2 regions of the Thermosipho japonicus genome follow, and region 1 is predicted to be linked to the other one. Evidence: predicted binding sites of a transcription regulator. Region 1 holds the regulator's gene; the other holds the start of a gene.
The links. The regulator HrcA, encoded in region 1, represses chaperone genes, less so after heat shock. The targets are predictions, from matches to a motif close to ATTAGCACTCNNANNNTNNGAGTGCTAAT.

Region 1 (3,435 bases):
ATTAGACTTAGGGGAAGATATTTAGTGATATTAGAGGCAAGTTGGGCTGTTGGTAGCATTTTAATAGCACTTTTTGCAGTCACATTGGGAGAAAAATTAGGTTGGAGATGGGATTTTTATATTTTTTCAATTGGAATTATTTCTTTAATCCCGTTTTTTAGAAAAAAAGATACACCAAAATATATATTTGAAAAAAGAGGAATTGAAGGTTTAAAAAAGATTTTTAACAAAGTACCTGAAAATATTGAAGAGATTGAAAAAGTAAAGGTAACTTTCAGTGGACTTTTTAGAAAAGAACATATAAAACAAACTATTTTAGTTATTGTATCTTGGTTTGTGGTTAGTTTCATATATTACGCATTATTTTCATGGGCACCAAAGATATTTATTGCAAGTTTAGGGATAACTATAACAAGGGCAAAATGGTATACATTCTTTGTCTATCTTGCACAGCTTCCAGGATATCTTTCAGTTGCTTATTTGATTGAAAAGTGGGGACGTAAAAAAACTCTTGCAACATATTTCATAGGTATGGGTCTATCTTCTTTCCTTTTATTACTTGCAACTGGCAATTTAAGCTTTCTATTTATAGTATTGGTTCTTTCATTTTTCACTTTGGGAGTTTGGGGACTTGTGTATGCATATACTCCTGAACTATTTCCAACTTCATTTAGAGGAACTGCAAATGGTGTTGCAGGTGCAACTGCAAGAATAGCAGGGATTATTGCTCCATACTTTACCGGTTATTTTGTTGACAAATCTATAGTTGCAGCCCTTTCATTTGTTTCTTTATTTGCAATATTTGCAGCGGTTATGACTCTTGTATTGGGAGTAGAAACAAAAGATAAAGCAGTAAATTAAATATGGGTAATATTTTTTTTGAAATTTGAGCTCCATATTTGGAGCCTTTATTTTATTTGACTGTAAAATCGTTTTATGATATACTATTATCAGACAAGAACATAGAGTGATAAGATGGCTGATAAGTGGGGTGAGAAAATGAAAGAATTGTCTACAAGACAAGAGCAGATTTTGTATTGTCTTGTAAGAGAATATGTAAAATCTGGAACCCCAGTAAGTTCTCAAAAGATATTAGAGTCTACAAATCTTGAGTGGAGTGGTGCAACTGTAAGAAATGACATGAGAAAGTTAGATTATCTTGGATACGTATTTCAGCCACACACTTCTGCTGGAAGAGTGCCGACAGATAAAGGTTTAAGATTTTACGTAAATGAAATATTGAAACTTAGAAAAGAAACAAAAAAATCAGGGAGTTCTATAGATGTTAGTATAGATTTTCCAATAGGTGACTTGGATAAGATTATTCAAGGTGCAGCAAAGCTACTTGCAACCACAGTTAAAGCTTTCGTTATAATTGAAAAACCTAATCCTATGTATTTAAGAATTCGAAGAGTTGTTTTAACACCGGTAACTAAAAACTTTTCCATTGTTAATATAATTACCGAGCTTGGACTTACATCAGTTCTTCCAATTCAGCATTCGGAAATTTACAATATCCAAGAAATTGAAGAATTTTTAAACAAAAGTCTTGATGGAATTTTGCTTAGTGAATTTAGGGCTAAACTGAAAGAGGTTGTTGAAAGATTTTCATGGGTTGGAGGAAGGTTGAAGGAATTTATTGAACTTTCAGAAAAGATAGCTTCTGAAAAGTATGAAGAATATATAACAGAGGGTGTTTTTAATCTTGTTAATGCAAAAAGATTCGATGAAGACAAATTAAAAGAGATTGTTAGATTTTCAACGAATGAAGAATATTATTCTAAGATTTTTGAACTTGGTGAAGGAATATTCATTGGAAAAGAGCATAATATTAAAAACTTTGAGCAGTATTCGATTTTAATAATGCCTTACTTTGTCTTTAACAGAGAAGTTGGAAAAATAGCTGTTATTTTTGATAAATTTAGTGATTACAACAGAGTGTTTGATAGCGTGGAATATGTTGTGAATAGATTAACTGAATACTTTACTGTTGTTGCAAGAAATGTTGAATAATGGAGGTGGAAAATATGGAAAAAAAGGAAATTAAAAAAGAAAAAATGATTGAAAATGTTAAAGAGGATGCTAATAAAGAAAAGAAAGAAAAGGAAAAACATTTAGAAAAAATAATTGATGAACAATCAAAAAAGATTGAAGAACTTGAAAATCAATTAAAGGAATTTGAAAATTATGCTAGAATTTTAAAATCTCAATTTGAAAATTATAAAAAAGATGTTGCAAGGGAAAAGGAACAAATTTCTATTTCAACAATTGGTAGAATTGTTGAAAAATTAGTTCCTATAATTGATGATTTTAAAAGGGCATTTAAAAATATTGATGATGAGACTAAAAAAACACAATTTTTCAAGGGAATGGAAATTATATACAAAAATTTATTTAAAATACTAGAAGGACTTGGCTTGCAGGAAATAAAAGTAGGGGATAAATTTGATCCGTTTGAACATGAAGCTGTAGAAAGAGTTGAGGATGAAGAAAAAGAAGAATATTCAATTGTTGAAATTGTAGAAGATGGCTACAAATTTAATGGACGAGTTCTAAAACCTGTGAAGGTGAAGGTCTCGATTAAGCCTAGGAGGTGAAATATATGGCCAAAAAAGACTATTATGAGATCCTTGGTGTTTCAAGAAATGCATCTCAAGAAGAAATAAGGCAGGCATATAAACAATTAATAAAAAAATGGCATCCAGATAGAAATCATCAAAATAGAAAAGAGGCGGAAGAAAAATTTAAAGAAATACAAGAAGCATACGAAGTTCTTTCTGATCCTGAAAAAAGAGCAATGTACGATAGGTTCGGATATGTAGGTGATGTCCCACCAAACGCTGGTAGTGGAGGCGGTTTTGGTGGCTTTGGAGGTTTCGGTGGTTTTGAAGATATATTCAAGGATTTTGGTGATTTTATTAATAACGATATATTTAACATATTCTTTGGTGATCAAAGAACTTCTTCAAGACAAAAACAAAGAAGAGCAAAACGTGGAGAAGATATAAATATAACTGTTGATGTGCCTTTTGAGCATGTATTTACAGGAACAACTATCCCAATTGAATACGATAGATATGAGGTATGTAGTCATTGTAATGGTGAAGGGGTAGAGCCAGGAAGTGGATGGGTAAGCTGTCCAAAATGTCATGGAACAGGGGTAGTTAGAGAGGAAAGGAGAACGTTTTTGGGGGTTATTGTAAACCAATACACATGTAATCAATGTGGTGGTACTGGAAAGATCCCAGGAGAGACATGTCATGTATGTGGTGGAAGTGGAAGAATAAGAAAAAGACATAGAGTGGAAGTAAAAATTCCAGCTGGAGTTGACAACGGAACCGTTATTAGAGTTCAAGGTGGAGGTAATGCAGGGTATAACGGTGGTGGATATGGCGATTTATATGTAAATGTAAGAATTACAGGATATATTGACTT
Region 2 (3,435 bases), on a different contig from region 1:
TTTTTTTCTTTCGGTTTTTCATTTCATACATTTTTCTATCAACTACTTTGATATTTTCTTCCAAAGATTTTTTAGGGTCTAAGTACATTAAACCGTATGAAAAATCAACTATATATTCAGATTTATAAATCATTTTTTTAATTCTTTTTATTATATTTTTAGAATCTTGTATGGATGATCCTAAAAGCAAGATCAAAAATTCGTCACCACCGTACCTTATTATGATATCATTATTCCTTAGAACTTTTTTGGCTGTTTTTACAAAATTTATGAGAATTTTATCGCCGTAAATATGTCCAAATTTATCATTTATATATTTGAAATTATCCAAGTCAAGGAAAACAATAGTTATTTTTTCTCTTTTTTTTGTTGATTTTATTTCTTTTGGCAAAATTTCGTATAAATAATTTCTGTTGTATGCTTTTGTTAGTGGGTCCAAATATGATTTTTCAATATTTTTCTTATTATTTTCATAAAGAATTTCATATTCTTTTTTTAGTTTAAGATTGATTGAGATTAAAAATGAAAGAATTTCAAATAGGTGTATATCTTTTAGTGTAAAGTTGTTTATTCCTTCCTTTTCGAAAAGAACTGCTCCAAAAATACTATCCTCTATTTTTAAAGGGATTCCATATATTGAGTAAGGCTTATCAATTATCTTTATTAATTTGTAGGCTTTAGGTAAATCTATTTCTTCTGAATTTTTTACGTATAATTTTTTGCCGGTATCTATGATATATGAGGTTAAAGTTTTGTCCTTAATAATATAGTTTCTAAATTTTTTGTTTCCAATTTTTCCATAAATTATATTAATTGAACCGTCAATTTGTTTTATTCCTACAGCTAATGAATCAATTATGTTTTTTTGATAAAGAAACCTAAAGAAAGAATCTACAAATTCATATGTAGATTTATCTGAAGTAGTTAATTTAAAAAATTCTTCGGGAATTTTATAGATTGAATTTATTAATTCGTCTATATATTTATTTATATCAGAAGATAAATTTATAATTAATAGTGCTGAATAGGTGCTGTGTTTATGTCTTTCTCTTCTAAATTTAATTTTGTAAAATTCGTTGGGAAAGGAAAATAATGTTTCGTATTCGAATAATTCTTCTTCAAAATTTTGATTTAGCCTTTCTAAAAAATCTTGTATAAAAGGATAGTTCTTAATATAGAAATTAATTTTTTCTTTTGAATAATCTTTAAAATCGTTTAAATTAATTCCATGCTTTTTAAACAATTCAATTAGTGATTTGTCATAATACAAAATTTTTGAATTTTTCCAGATTATTATGTTTGAATTTTTTTTTGCAGTACGGTATATGATTTTTATTAATTTTAAAATTCTAAAAATATATACTAGCAATAAAGCAATGACCGTAACTAAAACAACTATACAAATTGACATTATCTTTTCTCCTTTTTGAGTACAAGTTGTGAATTTAAAAACTTAATATGTTACTCAATTAGTATTATACCACAGAATATACCTTAATTGTTATCTTTTATTAATCAAAAATTTACATAAAATCTGAACTTATTTAGAAGTTATCAGTCTAAATATATGACTGATAAAAAGAAAAATTTTTCGGAGGTGAGATATATGAGATATTTAGATGAAAGAATGCAAGAATTAGTCCAGCAAGCGGCAGAACGCTTATCTCAAAGAAGGCAGAACCTATTAAAACCCGAGCATGTACTATATGAAATTCTTCAAAATGAAAACATTCAAAAAATATTTGAAACGCTAAATGTACCTACTGAAGAAATCGAAGATAGGTTAGAAGAATTAATAGAAAGTCAATATGGGGTTTACTATGGTTCATCTTCAGGGGTTTATATGTCAAATGAGCTATCTAGAATTTTTGAACTTTCAAGGAAGGAAAGTAAGTTATTAGGTTCAAGCAAAGTATCACCAGTTCACTTTTTGTTAGCTTTACTAAAAGATGCATCAACTCAAAGTGCGGCTATATTATCAAAGTACAATGTAACTTATGATGCAGTTTTAAAAGCTGTCAAAGAGCTAGCAGACTCTGGAGAAATTGATGGTGAAGGAAATGTATTAGCAAAATATACTACTGATTTAACAAAATTGGCAAAAGAAGGAAAACTTTCTCCAGTTATTGGAAGGGAAAAAGAAATTGAAAGGGTAATTGAAATTCTTTCAAGAAAAACAAAGAACAATCCAGTTCTTATTGGAGATCCAGGTGTTGGAAAAACTGCAATTGTTGAAGGCCTTGCTCAAAGAATTGTTGAAGGTAAAGTTCCTGAAAAGTTGAAGAATAAGAAAATTTTAATGCTTGATTTAGGAAAAATGCTTGCAGGAAGCAAGTACAGAGGAGAATTTGAAGAGCGTTTAAAGAAAGTAATGGAAGAGATTAAGAAAATGAAAGATAATGTTATTCTATTCATTGATGAGCTACACACCATTGTCGGAGCTGGTGCAGCAGAAGGTGCAATGGATGCATCGAATATGCTTAAACCGGCACTTGCAAGAGGAGAACTTCATGCCATAGGTGCAACTACACTTGAAGAATATAGAAAACACATTGAAAAAGACAAGGCTCTTGCAAGAAGATTCCAACCAGTACTTGTTGAAGAACCAAGTGTAGAGGAAACCATAGAGATACTAAAAGGATTGCGCGAAACATATGAAAAACATCATGATATTAAGATAACAGATGATGCTATTGAAGCTGCTGCAAAGCTTTCTGCAAAGTATATCCAGGACAGATTTATGCCAGACAAGGCAATAGATTTAATAGATGAGGCAGCTGCAAAAGTAAGTTTGAGAAATAGTGATCCAAAATTGACTGATTTGAAAGAAAAAATAAAATCTTTGAGTGAAAAAATTGATGAACTTACGATTAATTCACAATATAAAGAAGCTGCGGAGATGAAGCAACAAATGTACAAAATGCAGCAGCAATACGAAGAACTCGAGAAAAAATATGGTTCAAGAGAAGTAACACCTGAAACTGTGGCAAAGGTTGTAGAATCCTGGACTGGAATTCCAGCTACAAAGATGATGGAGTCTGAAAAAGAAAAATTATTAAAATTTGAAGAGCTAGTCCATCAGAGAATGGTAGACCAAGAAGAGGCTGTAAAAGTAGTTGCTGATGCAATAAGAAAGGCAAGAGCCGGCATAAAAGATCCAAATAGGCCAATAGGAACATTCTTATTCCTAGGGCCAAGTGGTGTTGGTAAGACTGAACTTGCAAAAACAATTGCTGAATTACTCTTTGGCTCTGAAAATGCACTCATAAGGATTGATATGAGTGAATACATGGAAAAACACTCAGTTGCAAGACTTATAGGTGCACCTCCAGGATATGTTGGCTACGATCAAGGTGGACAATTAACCGAAGCAGTTAGGAGAAAACCATATAGTGTAATACTTCTTGATGAAGTAGAAAAGGCACATCCTGAGGT

Region 2: a site for HrcA is predicted at 1,551-1,579, ahead of HNP65_RS05670 (ATP-dependent Clp protease ATP-binding subunit). Genes of this name have one in related genera too.

Annotation. Positions count from the first base shown of each region.
Region 1 covers NZ_JACHEX010000008.1:19,911-23,345, reverse strand. Annotated here, with positions in the region: gene HNP65_RS09565 (MFS transporter) at 1-861, shown strand, start outside; gene hrcA (heat-inducible transcriptional repressor HrcA) at 1,000-2,013, shown strand; gene HNP65_RS09555 (nucleotide exchange factor GrpE) at 2,058-2,597, shown strand; gene dnaJ (molecular chaperone DnaJ) at 2,603-3,435, shown strand, end outside.
Region 2 covers NZ_JACHEX010000002.1:360,952-364,386, reverse strand. Annotated here, with positions in the region: gene HNP65_RS05675 (sensor domain-containing diguanylate cyclase) at 1-1,411, opposite strand, end outside; gene HNP65_RS05670 (ATP-dependent Clp protease ATP-binding subunit) at 1,607-3,435, shown strand, end outside.